DNA from 2 places in the Brevibacillus sp. NSP2.1 genome. Region 1 is predicted to be linked to the other one. Evidence: riboswitches for the same ligand, from Rfam matches in the RefSeq annotation. Region 1 holds a riboswitch; the other holds the start of a gene.

What was found. Region 1 has a riboswitch for cobalamin ahead of M655_RS04850 (energy-coupling factor ABC transporter permease). Riboswitches for the same ligand answer to the same signal wherever they lie in the genome.
Region 2: linked by a shared signal. The riboswitch ahead of nrdI (class Ib ribonucleoside-diphosphate reductase assembly flavoprotein NrdI) and the one ahead of M655_RS04850 (energy-coupling factor ABC transporter permease) in region 1 are both predicted to bind cobalamin.

Annotation. Positions count from the first base shown of each region.
Region 1 covers NZ_CP048274.1:1,000,953-1,008,427, reverse strand. Annotated here, with positions in the region: gene M655_RS04885 (hypothetical protein) at 1-107, opposite strand, end outside; gene M655_RS04880 (hypothetical protein) at 388-522, shown strand; one part of gene M655_RS04875 (IS3 family transposase) at 685-943, shown strand; one part of gene M655_RS04875 (IS3 family transposase) at 943-1,835, shown strand; gene M655_RS04870 (hypothetical protein) at 1,904-2,065, opposite strand; gene M655_RS04865 (energy-coupling factor ABC transporter ATP-binding protein) at 2,362-3,213, opposite strand; gene cbiQ (cobalt ECF transporter T component CbiQ) at 3,218-4,009, opposite strand; gene M655_RS04855 (energy-coupling factor ABC transporter substrate-binding protein) at 4,006-4,290, opposite strand; gene M655_RS04850 (energy-coupling factor ABC transporter permease) at 4,287-5,051, opposite strand; cobalamin riboswitch at 5,198-5,394, opposite strand; gene M655_RS04845 (quinone-dependent dihydroorotate dehydrogenase) at 5,549-6,640, opposite strand; gene M655_RS04840 (GerAB/ArcD/ProY family transporter) at 6,785-7,475, shown strand, end outside.
Region 2 covers NZ_CP048274.1:2,599,161-2,606,635, forward strand. Annotated here, with positions in the region: gene M655_RS13160 (hypothetical protein) at 1-155, shown strand, start outside; gene M655_RS13165 (ACT domain-containing protein) at 189-701, shown strand; gene M655_RS13170 (alpha/beta hydrolase) at 827-1,648, opposite strand; cobalamin riboswitch at 1,823-2,020, shown strand; gene nrdI (class Ib ribonucleoside-diphosphate reductase assembly flavoprotein NrdI) at 2,174-2,533, shown strand; gene nrdE (class 1b ribonucleoside-diphosphate reductase subunit alpha) at 2,520-4,604, shown strand; gene nrdF (class 1b ribonucleoside-diphosphate reductase subunit beta) at 4,669-5,622, shown strand; gene brnQ (branched-chain amino acid transport system II carrier protein) at 6,107-7,459, shown strand.

The sequences.
Region 1 (7,475 bases):
TTGTTGGTTTCTTTCAAATCAAAGCTCGAAACATGAACGAGCTCTTTATCCCTTAACTTCTCGACAAGCTGTTGCACACAGAGCGTCTTGTTCAAAGCTGAAATCACAATCTCACCACTTCTCCCGTTTTAAGTAGGTCCCTTCTCTTTTATTCGCTAGAAAAAGACATATCCCTACAAAATTCGCCGACTTTCTCAACGACCCGCTCGGGAGCCTGTCTCCGTACAGGCAAATGCGGCCCCGTCAGCAAACGAACAGAATAAGCGGTTAGTAAGCCAACAGGATAACGGGGAGTAAAACGACAGGACAAGCAGTAAGCGTGACGGTCCCAGACGGCTGCGCATAAGATAAAAAGGGCGGATATCCCTACGGAAATGAGGCTGGAAAATGAAGCAGAACAATGGTTTTTCTGCGGAAGATCTGGCGTTGATGGCTGCCGTGCTGGTTCTGTTGGGCGATTTTTTGGCCTTTTTATCAATCCTGAAAGACCGGCAGGAAAAAGCAGAAAAGAAGGACAAGTAAGCATGCAAAACAAGCGTGTTTACATACGCACCTTTCGCTACAGAAAAAAGGAAAAGCCCTTCTCGTCTTGTGCAGGCCTGGTATTATCCCCTCATGGTAGACAGTGAAAAAAGACCTCATGGTATGATGAGATCAACACTGTTGACCGGAGGGGATTTTCTTATGCCGCCACGTAAAGGGCAAAAACAGCAGCAATATGACGAAGCAACGAAGAGCGAAGCAGTACGTTTGCGGGTTGAGGAGCATTGGAGCTACCCAATGATAATGGAGAAATTAGGCATTAAAAGTAAGACGCAGATTCGGGAGTGGGTACAGAAACGGCAAAACGGTGAAACGTTTGAAGACTATAGAGGGCGATGGATCAAGAAGTATTTCAGCAGTCTAGAGGAAGAGAACAACTACTTGAAAGCGCAGGTCGAATACCTAAAAAAGCTCAATCCAAATCTACACGGGGAGGGAAGTTGGATAAGCAAACCCGGTTTAGGACGATCGAAGAAATGAGTCGCAAGTACGCTGTGGTCATGCTATGCGAAATAGCGGAGGTCTCCCGGGCGGGCTACTACAAGTGGAAGGCGACGGAGAAGGTTCGTAAGGTACGTGTGGAGCAGGATGCCGACCTAAAGGAACATATACTGGCAATTCACCGCATTCGCCCATACTTTGGGTATAAACGAATGCGCACGGCTCTACGCAAAGAGGGACTACAAGTAAATACGAAGAAAGTTCGCCGACTGATGCGAGAATTGGGCATCCGCTCAGTGATCCGCAAAAAGCGTCCATTTGCCGGCCGCAAGCCCTCCATCGTGTTCAACAATGTCCTTAATCGCCAGTTCGCTGCGGACGAGGCTAGAAAGAAATATGTAACCGATATTACCTATATTCGAGTCGTCGATGACTTCATTTATCTGTCCGTGGTCCTGGATCTGTATAATAACGAAACGGTTGCTTGGGAAGTGTCGGAGAGAAACGATCTTGATCTTGTGCTGTCTACGGTGAAGCAACTGGGTAATGGAGATGCGATCCTGCACTCCGACCAAGGATTCCAGTACACTACCAAGACATACGCAAATCTGTTGCAAGAACAAGGGCTAACCGGAAGCCATTCCAGACGGGGGAACTGCTTCGACAACGCTTGTGTTGAATCGTTTTTTTCACACCTGAAGACGGAAAAGTTGTATCTGGAGAAACCAAGAGATATAGCTCACGCTCGCAAACTGATCGCTGAATACATCGAATTCTACAATACAGAACGGTTCCAGAAAAAACTCGGCGACCTCTCCCCAGTCCAATACCGGGAATCGATCGCCGCTTAAGATAGCGTCTTTTTTTAGTGTCTACTTGACGGGGCTATGACCAGGCCGAGAAGGGCTTTTGGCGCGGGCTACGACTTTCCTGTCAAATACTCGTCTTTCGCCTTTTTTTCCTGTTCTTCGTTGGTCATTTCTTTTTCCAGGACATTGAACATGAGCTGGTCTTTGACTTTGCCGGGGAATTCTTTTTGCTCCACGCCAGCAAGCCCTGAGCTCAAGGAATCGTGTTCCATCGCGATACCTCCAGAGGAATTTTGAGGTTAAGATGCCCCAAAAAAACAGCGGCCATGCACGGCGCTCGGAAACCACCCATACACGGCGTTCGCCACCAATCAGCGCAATCCCCGTTATCCGGCAGGCAGGAAAAGCCCCATTGAAGAGAATGAGACAGCGCCAAGCAAAAGCGGTCATCCAAAACGTCAAACCGACCACAGGCTCAGCAGCCGCCCCCCTTTCTTATGCCCAAAACCGCGCGACGTTTGGCACGCAAAAAAGCGGCCGCCGAGACGACCGCTTGCCTGTACCTTATCTACCGGACCATCACCTGTCCGGCCAGCCGTGTTTTTAATTCCTCCAGCGAACACGGAATCCGTTCGCCCGCCTCCCGCCTCCATTCAGGCGGCAACGCATCCCACAGCTCGGCGATCAGCGGCATGCCCAAATGCAGGCTTTCCAGCATTTCTCTTCGCGCCAGCGCCTCCTGGGGCTCTCCGGCAAAAATCAGCCGGCCTTCATCCATGACGCAAATCCACTCCGCCCATTCGAAAGCGATGTCCATATCGTGGGTCGCCATCAGCACGGTCGTGCCGTTTTGGTGAATGGCATCCAGCTCGCGCAGCAAATTTTTGGTCTGGTAACGGTCGAGGTAGGCCGTAGGCTCATCCAACAGCAGCAGCTCCGGCGCAAGCACCATGACCCCGGCAAGGGCGAGACGCCGCTTTTGTCCCAGGCTGAGGTGGTGAATCGGAACGTCCGCCAGCTCTGTCATGCCAAACGCGTCCAGGACAGCCCGCACTTTCTCGCGGATTACGTCGGCGGGCAAGTTCCGGTTGCACAGCCCGTAGGAAATATCCTCGGCGACCGTGCTGGCGATCAACTGATGCTCCGGGTCCTGAAAGACCAGCCCGACTTTTTGCGTCATCTCTTGCAAGGCAGCGCGTTTGTAGCTGAGGGGCGTTCCTCGCCACAGCACTTGCCCTTGCTGCGGCTGGATGATGCCGTTCCCGTGCAAAAACAAGGTGGACTTGCCGCAGCCGTTTCGCCCGAGCAAGGCGCATTTTTTCCCCTCCGGAATGCCCAGGGACAACCCTTTCAGGACAGGGCCACGGCCGCCTGGATAGGCGTAGTGCAAATCAACAAATTCCAACAGCCATGATGTCAAAGCATTACCCTCCTGTCCACCACTCCAGCAAAATCAGCAAAATACAGCCTGCGATTGACTCTGCTTCATATCGGCCGGAGCGAGAATGAGTGTGCAAGGAAAGCACCTGCAGGCTTTCCCCGAAGCCTCTCGCTGCCATCCCTTTGTACAGCGCATCGTACTTGCGCATGGACCTGACGAACAACTGCGCGGCCAGTCCGCTCGCATCCCGCAGCATCGCCCGGAACCCGCGATGGCCTCCGCGCGCGCGCTGGGCAATCCACAGTTGATGAGAGACGCCAAGCAGCACGAAAATAAAACGGTACATAATCATGAGCAAATCCGTCACGATGACCGGAAGTTTCAGCTTGCGCAGCACTTGCAAAATCTCGGCAAACGGCACGGTAAACAAGACAAAAGCAAAGCAGGCGAGGCTGGCCATCGTCCGCCAAAAAAGCACCCACACCTTGTCGAGCGCGCTTGCCGGAACGTAGACCAGATACGGCCCGATCTTCCACGCCGCAACTGCCTGGACGACCGCCCCTGCATCCGCTCTTACTGCTTCCAGCAACAGCGCCGGAAGCCCCAGGACAAAAAACGACAGGGACAGGATGAAAAATCCGAAATAGAAACGGACGGGAATACGGGCATACACCATTACCCATACTCCCATCCATAGACAAATCGCCATCTGCAACCATTCATGTCCCGTCAAAACGAGCAAAATCAGCACGCCCGCAAACAGGAGCTTGTGCTCAGGCGGCAAAAATCGCAGCCGGTTTTGATAGGAAAGCGAATCAAGCTGCTGCCAATTCATTTTTTATGCTTATCCAGCCGGCCCTTGTACAATCCCACGGCATAGCCGACAACGCCCGCCCCGAGCGCCGCTTGCACCGCGAACAGCAAGCTCTCTGTCTCGCCGCCTGGCGGTTCAAGCAGCGGCTCGAACCACGGCTCGTAAGCAGGGGCGATTTCCTTGATCGCTTCCTCAGCCGCTCCATCTGCTCCCCCGAACTCCGAATCCTGCACCAACAGCAACGGCACAACCGCCAGCAAGACTACGCCCAGGAGCAGCAGCCAGTTCATCCCTTTTTTCACAGCGATTCCTCCCGTTTCAGCAGGCGAAGTTGCGCCAGCTCTTTTGCATTGTAAGACTGCAGCCAGTTCCAGACGAGCACGGTCAAAAGCCCTTCGCTGATCGCCAACGGAACTTGGGTGATGGCAAAAATTCCTGCGAATTTCGCGAACGATGCCATAACGCCGCCGGATTCAGCCGGGAAAGCCAAAGCCAACTGCACGGAGGTCACGACATAAGTAGCCAAGTCTGCGAGCGCAGCAGCAGCGAATACGGCCAAACGCTGTCCGCCGTTTCCGCGCACGATCAGGCGATAGACGCCGTAAGCTACCATCGGCCCTACTACTGCCATGGACACCGCATTGGCTCCAAGCGTCGTCAGCCCTCCATGCGCCAAAAGCAGCGCCTGGAACAGCAGCACCAGGCTGCCGAGCACGGACATGACCCACGGGCCAAACATGATCGCGCCAAGCCCGGTTCCCGTCGGGTGCGAGCTGCTGCCCGTCACCGAAGGAATTTTCAGCGCAGACAACACAAAGGCAAACGCGCCGGATACGCCGATCAGCAGCTTCATTTGCGGATGCTCCTTGACGATTTTGTTCAAGGAACGAATGCCGAAAATAAAAAATGGAATAAATACTACCCACCAAAACAGCGCCCAGCCCAGCGGCAAATACCCTTCCATGATGTGCATCGCGTGGGACGTCTGCGGTTCATTTACGAGAAAATAAAGGACAAAGCCTGCAATCAACAGACAGGTCGAAACGAAACGGGATCGATTCAAGACATTTCCTCCTCCTTTGCTGTTCTTTCTTTTTTCACCAACAAAAAAACCTCATCCGCTAGCAGACGAGGTATGCGCACAAAAACAACAGACCGTTGGCACAGTCCTATTGCTTCGTATTCACCGCTCCTTTCCGCGAAGGTATTCCTGGGTGTGGCAAGTAGGTAGGTCTCCTGGCTTTCAGCTCATCGCGCTCTTTGTCCTTCCCCATATGAATATGAGTGGCTCTATCTCAAAGAGAACTCCCTGATTACAGTGGCGGGACCGCTCGGGACTTTCACCCGATTCCCTGTTACCCTTTATGCGGCTTGCACATAAAGGCACCTATCGCCGACGATATGCAATTGTTAGATAGTTCTTGCTTGTCCCACATTATTATACAGAATCAAGGGAAAAAGCGGAAGAATATAATCAGCGGAGTATAACTGCGTAAAAAAACCGATGCCCCGCCATTCCGGGAGTCATCGGTCTTTGTTGCATCCGCTTCTTTTTTATGCTTACGACCTGGCGTCCACGCCGACCGCTTCGCTGATGTGGGAAAAGCCGTCGCGCTTCAACAGTTGCAAAAGCTTTTTGTTGATTTGCTTGGAGATGCCCGGGCCTTGATAAATCATTCCGGTGTACACTTGCACGAGACTTGCGCCCGCCCGGATTTTCGCGTACGCATCTTCCCCCGTGAAAATGCCCCCTACGCCAATGATCGGCACCTTGTCGCCCACTTCCTGGTAAATTTCTTTTACCCAGGCAGTCGAACGCTCTGTCAGCGGTTTTCCGCTCAGTCCTCCCGCTTCCTCGGCATAGTGATGCCCTTGAACGGCTTCACGCGACAAGGTCGTATTGGTGGCAATAATGCCGGAAATGCCCTCTTCCACCGCTCCTTGCACGACATCGCGCATGTGCTCGTCGGACATGTCGGGGGCTACTTTGAGCAGAATCGGCTTTTTCTGAATGCCGCGCGCTTCCATTTCCGCCGCTTTTTCGCGCACCGCCCGCACCAGCAGCCGCATGCTCTCGGTTTCCTGCAAATCGCGAAGATTGGGCGTATTCGGAGAGCTGATATTAATGACGAAATAATGGCCGTACGAATAGAGCATGTCCAGGCATTTGATATAGTCAGAAGCCGCTTCCTCATTGGGAGTGACTTTGTTTTTGCCAATGTTGATCCCGATCGGAACATCGGAATACGCGTAATCGACCAGGTGCTGCGAAGCCAAATAAGCACCGTGGTTGTTGAAGCCCATCCGGTTGATGATCGCCTCGTGCTCAGGCAGGCGAAACAGGCGCGGCCGCGGATTGCCCGGCTGTCCTTGCGGGGTCAATGTCCCGACTTCCACGAACCCGAACCCGAGCGCACCCAGTGCATGATACACTTCGGCATTTTTGTCAAAACCGGCGGCGAGCCCTACCGGATTGGGAAACGTCATTCCCCACAGCTTTGTGGCAAGACGCTCGTCCTTCACCTGAAACATCATTCGCAGCAAGCTTTTTCCCGGAGCAGAATCTTCCACCAGCTTCAGGGCATCAACCGTTCTTTCATGAATCTCTTCCGTATCCATCTGGAACAGATATTTCCTAATGAGCTTATACATCCCGGCTGCACTCCTTACTCCATTTTTACCTCATTGTAGAATACCACACTTTATTTATCGTGGGCTAACCTTTATACGCGATACATATTTCCAGCCGGGCAAACAAACCATAACAAAACCACCAAGTCGGGGGGACGTTGGTTCATGAAAGCAGACGGAAAAATCGGGATTGGCCAAGCGATCATGGTGATGATGCTGTCGATCGGAATCACCAATCATGTCACCCTTATCCCCCTGCTGCTCAGCAAAGCCGGGCGCGATGCCTGGCTGAGTGTCATCTTTGGCATGATCCCCTTTTGTGTTTGGGCGTACGCGCTCTATTTCATCAACAGCCGCATCGGACAGCAGTCGTTGTCCCACTGGCTCTTGCTACGGTCCGGAAAAGCCGTCCGCTTCCTGCTGCTCATCCCCATCATGCTCTGCCTGTACATGATGGCACTCGTCAATCTGGTTGATACCCAAACGTGGACAACCGTCAACTATTTGCCGCAGACGCCCGAGTGGGTGACTGCGCTTGCCCTGATGATCTTGTGCGTTCTCGCATCCTACGGCGGCATTGCCTCAGTCGGCATTACTTCGGGCATATTGCTGCCCATTGTCTCCTTGCTTGGCATGTTCGTCGCATTCGGCAACGTACCGAAAAAAGACTACTCCCAGCTCTTGCCGCTGTTCCAGAACGGAATTGCCCCTACCGTGCACGCCATGGTTTTTGTCGGGGGTGGCTTTACCGAGCTGTTCCTGCTGCTGTTGCTGCAGCATCACGTGCGCAAACCGCTGCGGCTCATCCACTACATCGTCATGATTGCCATTACCTTGGTCCTGACGCTCAGCCCGC
Region 2 (7,475 bases), 1.6 Mb from region 1:
CTCCCGAGGAGAGTCCCTTCCCGAAAAGCGGAAAGGGCAACACCATCTATCGCATCGTGTACACGAAAGATGGGCAAAGCCTGACAGCCTGGTATCGCTCCGATAACCATTCCTCGATTATCAAGGAACCGGAAGAGTGGATTCTTCCGCATTAAGGATTAACCTGACTGGGAGAGTGAGGGGATTACATGACCCAATATGCTGGACTTCGTGAATTGGCCCAATTGATTCGCAGACTGGAGCCGCAGCTCACAGGGGCGTCCCTGAGCATTTTGGCCCATGAAAATAAAGAAGAGATCGCTTCGCTTCTGGTGGATGGACTTGGCAGCGGCGTTTCGGTTCAAAACAGCTCCGGCGAGTACGCCAACCATCTGGCGAATTTGCGCGTGGGAGCGAACAAATACACGTTTGCCCAGGACTGGCGCGAAGTGTACATCAGCGAGATCAACTACTGCGCCTGTCGGATCCCTCCGGGCGCTCACGGTCTGTTGGTGCACCATACCGACTATCCGGGCGTCATTTACGACGTGTCCCGCAAGCTGGCTGACCACGAGATCAATATTTCCAAGATGAATGTGTCGCGTGAGCAAAAGGGGAAAAACGCCCTGTTGATTTGCGTCACCGACGAAGAGATTACGCCAACTGTCGTAGCTGCCATCGAGGAGCTGCCGCAGATCAACAAGGTGTTGTCTCTGCAATAGGCGAAAAGAGCAGTAGTGCATGCATGGCCGCTCATCGTTTTCGTATGGGCGGTTTTTTGCGTGTGCCGACTGCCTTGTTTGCTTGCTTGTGTGCATGGAGCGAGGCAAAGAAAAAACTGCCCTGACTAGCGGGCAGTTGGCTTGGAAGCAAAGCGAATGGCGTGACTGATGAGGACGTGCAGGACAGACGTGTGGTTTTCGTCCGGAAATTGGCGGAACGACGCTTCGATCTGCCCGTTGCCCATGGCGGACAACCGTTCAGCCATCGCCTGCGCCTTGACGTTGACGTGGAAGCGGCCGTCGTTTTCCAGCTCCCCGATGGCGAGCAGCGCTCTGACCCGCAAGTCGTCTGTGAGCAGGGACGGCAGGCGGCGCTCCTCTTCCAGCAGGACGCTTTCGTTCCAGTGGATCGACGGGCTGCCGGCGATGTAGCATTGGTACGCGTGTGGCCGGGTCAGCAAGGCATGCAGCACGAGCAAGCCGCCGAGCGAATGTCCGAAAATCGTTTGCCGCGTGCGGTCGACGGGCAAGTCCTTTTCGATCGCGGGCTTCACCGTGTCTTCGATGAAGCTGAGGAAGCCTTCTGCCCCGCCCATTTCCGGCCATTCGCCGCCGCGCGGATGAGCGGGCAGCTCGGATGCGGGAACGACATGGGTGAAGTCGTAGTAGCGCGATGGGTGGAACGGCGCTTCTGTCGGGTAGCCGATGCCGACGACGATGGCCGGATCGACGCCCGTTCTTTCCGGAACCCGGCATTGCAGGCGAATCGCTTCGGTCATGGTGCCAAACACCGAGTTGGCATCCAGCAAGTAAATGACCGGGAAGCCGGACGGCGGCAAAGCCACGTCGGGGATGCTGACGAAGATGTGGAACGTGCGGTCGTTGTATGTCATTTTTCTCGTTTGCGAACGCGGAATGGCTACTGCTTCATAAACCGTGCTTTCCATCAGGGGTCACTCTCCAATCGGCCGGTGGCGTTACCTTTTTTGTGCATGAAACCTATTATATGGACGCAAACCAGAGATTGGCAATAGAGAAATGAGAGAGATTATCAGTCGCCAAAATAGAGCATGCCGAGCTTGACTCCTACGATATATTGAGGTAAAGTAAGTTTTACCAACTACATATTGATGCGGACAGGTGTTTGCCACGCTATATTTGGTAGACTTAATAGGGAAGTCGGTGAAATTCCGACGCGGTCCCGCCACTGTGATGAGAGAGTTCCATTTGGTTTTTGCGCCACTGATTCAGCCAATCGGGAAGGCACGAATGGAGCGATGACCCCGAGCCAGGAGACCTGCCTGACCGTCAGCACTGTGTAACCTACGGGAGATAGGGAAGTGTTCGAGCGCTCCATTCGTTTTTCGGCGGATGGATACGATGGGGATCATCATGCGCATTCGACATTTTGGCGTCGGATGCGCTTTTACTTTGGCTAAAAAAGTATAGAACAGCAGTAAAGGATGAGGGACATGTTAATCGCTTTTGATTCGAAAACAGGAAACGTGAGACGATTCGTCAGCAAGCTCGATCTGCCGCACGTGGAGATTGATCCGGAGATGGTGATCGACGAGCCGTTCATTCTGGTCACGTACACGACAGGCTTTGGCCAGGTGCCGGAGAAGGTGGACCGTTTTCTGAAGCGGAATCATGTCTATTTGCGCGGCGTGTCAGCCAGCGGCAACCGCAACTGGGGAGCCAGCTTTGCCAAAAGCGCAGACACGATCGCCAGCCAATATGGCGTTCCGGTCATTTCCAAATTCGAACTGTCCGGTACCGGCCGTGACGTGGAACAATTTACGAGTGGGGTGGCAGCAATTGCGACACATTGAATTGAACAACCAACTGATGCAGCGAGGAAGCGACGGATTTTACCAACTGGAAAAGGACAGAGAGGCAGTCGCGGTCTTCATGGAAGAAGTACAGGCGAAGACGATGACCTTCAACAGCGTGAAAGAGCGCATGGACTATTTGATCGAAAATGACTTTTATGAAAATGTGTATGAAAGCTACACGGTTGAACAGGTCGATGAAGTGTTCCGCCTGGCGCATGACGCTGGTTTTCAATTCGCTTCGTACATGGCTATCTCCAAGTTTTACAAAGACTACGCCCTGAAAACAGACGACAAATCGATGTATCTGGAGCAGTACCCGGATCGGGTGGCGATTGTGGCGCTCTCGCTCGGGCGCGGAGACTTCGAACTGGCGAAGCGGCTGACCGTGTCGATGATGGACCAGCGACTCCAGCCGGCGACGCCGACGTTCCTCAATGCGGGGAAAAGCCGCCGCGGCGAAATGGTCTCCTGCTTCCTGCTGGAAATGGACGACTCCTTGAACTCGATCAACTACGTTCTCGGCACTTGCATGCAGCTTTCGAAAATCGGCGGCGGCGTGGCCGTCAACCTGTCCAAGCTGCGCGGGCGCGGAGAGCCGATCAAAGGCGTCGAGGGCGCAGCCAAGGGCGTCATGCCTGTACTCAAGCTGCTGGAGGACGCGTTTTCCTACGCCGATCAGATGGGGCAGCGCAAAGGCTCCGGGGCAGCCTACTACAACATCTTCGGCTGGGATATCAACGAGTTTCTCGATTGCAAAAAGATCAATGCCGATGAAAAGTCGCGGATCAAGACGCTGTCGATCGGCCTGATCGTGCCGAATGTGTTTTACAAGCTGGCAGAGGAAAACAAGCCGTTGACAGTGTTCGCTCCTTACTCCGTCTACAAGGAGTACGGCGCCCATCTGGATGATCTGGATCTCGACGAGATGTACGACGAGCTGGTGGCAAACGAGCGCGTCAAGAAAAAGGTAGTCATGAGCGCCCGCGAAATGCTCACCAAGATCGCGATGATCCAGATGGAGTCGGGCTACCCGTACATCATGAACAAGACGAACGCGAACAAAAATCACGCGCTGAAGGACATCGGCTCCGTGAAAATGTCCAACCTGTGCACGGAAATTTTCCAGCTCCAGGAGACGTCCACGATTACCAACTACGGCGAGCCGGACATCATTCGCCGCGACATTAGCTGCAATCTCGCTTCCTTGAACATCGTCAACGTGATGGAGCACAAAAAAGTGCGCGAATCCGTGCGCGAGGGCATCGAGGCGATCACCGCCGTGAGCGATGTGACCCGCGTGGAAAATGCGCCAGGCGTGCAGAAGGCCAACCGCGAGCTGCATTCCGTCGGGCTGGGTGCGATGAACCTGAACGGCTACCTGGCGAAAAACAAGATCGCCTACGAGAGCGAGGAAGCAAAAGACTTCGCCCGCACGTTCTTCATGATGATGAACTTCTACTCGCTGGAAATGAGTATGGAGATCGCCATGGCCAAAGGGGAAACCTTCATGGGCTTCGAGCAGTCGGAGTACGCCAAAGGCACGTATTTTGACAAATACCTCGCAAACGACTACCGTCCGCGCACGGAAAAAGGCAAGCAACTGTTCGCAGGCATGCACATTCCGACGCCGGAGGATTGGGCCGCGCTCAAGCAAAAGGTGCAGAAGAACGGACTGTATCACGCGTACCGTCTGGCGATTGCGCCGACGCAGAGCATTTCCTACATTCAGAATGCGACGTCGAGCGTGATGCCGGTTGTCGAGCACATCGAAACGAGAACGTACGCGAACTCGACGACCTACTACCCGATGCCGTATTTGTCGCAGGAAAACTATTTTTACTACAAATCTGCCTATGTGATCGACCAGTTCAAAGTGATCGATCTGGTCGCCGAAATCCAGGAGCATGTGGACCAAGGCATTTCCACCGTGCTGCACGTCAACAGCAACATCTCGACCAGAGAGCTGGCGCGCTACTATATTTACGCCGCGAAAAAAGGCTTGAAGTCGCTCTACTACACGCGCACCAAGCATTTGACGGTAGAAGAGTGCATTAGCTGTGCCGTTTAAGCCGTTTACTGTGAGGAACCATCCGGCATGGAACAAAGTTTTTTCAGAGAAGAGGAACGCCCTAATGAAAGCTGTCAATTGGAACAGGCCAGACGACGATTTTACGATGACGTTTTGGAACCAGAACATCATGCAGTTCTGGACCGATGACGAGATTCCGCTCTCGGATGACAAAATGTCCTGGATGGAGCTCAGCGCTTCGGAACGGGACACGTACAAAAAAGTGCTCGGCGGACTGACGTTGCTCGACACCGTGCAAGGCGGCGTCGGGATGCCGAAAATCATGGAGCATGTGGACGGGCTGCAGCGCAAAGCCGTCCTGGCTTTCATGGGCATGATGGAGCAAATCCACGCCAAATCGTACAGCAGCATTTTCACGACGCTCGCGGCCACGGAGGAAATTGACGAAATTTTTGCCTGGGTGGAGCAGAGTCCGCATCTGCAAAAGAAAGCGGCGCTGATCGCAAAGCGCTACCAGGAGATCGAGACGCCAAAAGATTTGTACATGGCGATGGTCGCCTCCGTTTTTTTGGAAAGCTACCTGTTTTACAGCGGCTTTTTCTACCCGCTCTTTTTGGCCGGGCAGGGCAAGATGACGAGCAGCGGCGAAATCATCGACCTGATCGTCCGGGACGAGAGCATTCACGGCCTGTACGTCGGCGTGCTCGCGCAGGAAGTGTACCAGCGGCTCAGCGTCGTGGAGCAGGCGACGGTCAAAGAGGAGCTGTACGCGCTATTGCACGAGCTGCACCAAAACGAAGAGGAGTACACTGTCTCCTTGTACACAGAGATTGGCCTGGCGGACGAGGTGTTGGCCTACGTGCGATACAACGCGAACAAAGCGTTGATGAATCTGGGGCTGGAGCCGTTTTTCCCCGAGGAGGAAGTCAACCCGATCGTCCTGAACGGGATTCGCACGCACACGAAGCAGCATGATTTCTTCTCGAAAAAAGGCAATGGCTACGTCCGCACGCTCAACGTCGAGCCGCTGACGGATGACGATTTTCGCTTTGAGTAAAAAAGTTAAACGATCGTTTAAAAGGGTTGCTGTCTACAGACGGCAGCCTTTTTGTCGTGCCCGTTACGCGAAAAGGGGCGAGCGGCGCGCATGCACAGGCGCGCGCGAAGTAGCGGATGAGTTGCCCACATTCCTTCCTGTGAGATTTTCTCAATCAAGAATCTTTTATAGAAAGGAATAAAAGAATTCTTCATTTTAAAATACCTTTTCATTCATATTTATGTTATAAATAAATGATGTGTCGGCTCTTTTGATTGCCACCCGGTCGAGCCGAGTTGGGCTTAGGCTGGAACAGCAATGCGGCAGTGACGAGAGTCGCAGAATCATCGAGTCATGCGTCTGGAGGACTGATTTATCTGACAATGAATCCAGTGTTATCCAGTTTGGCTGGAGGCTGGACGAGCCGCTAGACTTCGTGAATTTTTTCACTAATCTGAGGGTTCCTTACAAGGCCCTTCGTTCTTACTCACAGGAGGTTTTTGTCATGCTTCAAAAAGTTTCATATTCGTTTATCGTCATCATCGGATTTATGCTGTTTGCGCTGTTTTTCGGAGCAGGCAACCTGATTTTTCCACCGATGCTGGGACAGATGGCGGGAACGAACGTCTGGGAAGCCAACGCCGGTTTTCTCGTGACAGGGGTTGGCTTGCCACTTTTGGCAATTACAGCGTTGGTGTATTCAGGTAAAGACGATTTGCGTTCGCTCGCAAGCCGTGTGCACCCGCTGTTCGGTCTTGTTTTCACGATTTTGCTCTATTTGGCGATCGGGCCGTTTTTTGCGATTCCGCGCTCCGGGAATGTTTCGTTTGAGATCGGGATCAAGCCGTTCTTGTCCGAGCAGGCCGGGCCTTTTCCGTTGATTGTGTTTACCGTCTTGTTCTTCACGCTCGCTTGCCTGTTGTCGCTCAATCCTGGAAAAATTATCAATGTAGTCGGAAAAGTCTTGACACCGATGAAGCTGACGTTTATCGGCATCATCGTCCTGACGGCGATTGTGTATCCGATCGGCGAGCTGCAAGCGCCAGTGGGCGATTACCAGTCCAAGGCGTTTTTCAAAGGATTCCAGGACGGCTATTTGACGCTGGACGCGCTCGGGGCGTTTGTATTCGGCATCATCATCGTCAATGCGATCAAGGAAAAAGGGGTTACGTCGAAAAAGCAAATTTTGCTGACGTGCGCCAAAGCAACGCTGATTGCGGGTGCGCTCCTGGCGTTTTTCTACTCGGTGCTTGCCTACATGGGCGCTTCCAGCGTGGAAAAGCTCGGCCATTTGGAAAACGGGGCGCAAATTTTGGCCAAAGTGTCGAATTATTACTTCGGTTCTTACGGCGGCCTGCTGCTCGGCCTGATGATTACTGCGGCGTGCCTGACGACCAGCGTCGGATTGATTACGGCGTGCTCGTCGTATTTCCACGCGATGTTTCCGCGCATTTCATATAAAAAGTTTGCCGTCATTTTGGCTGTGTTCAGCACGCTCGTCGCCAATATCGGGTTGACTGCGCTCATCAAGGTGTCTGTTCCGATTTTGACGACGATGTACCCAATCGCCATCTCGCTGATCTTTTTGACGTTTTTGCATCAAGGGTTTGGCGGTCGGCCAGAGGTGTATCAAGGCAGCTTGTTCGGTACGTTTCTCGTCAGCCTGTTTGACGGGCTGAATGCTGCCGGGGTCGAGCTTGCGGCGATCAACGACGTCTTTTCCCGCTACTTGCCGATGTACACGATCGGCCTGGGCTGGCTGCTGCCTGCATTGATCGGGGGCGTTGGCGGCTACCTCGTTTATTTGATGCGCAAACCATCGCTGCGCGCGCGTGAGCTTCGCCTGACCAAGCAATAGGACAGGCATTATGAGG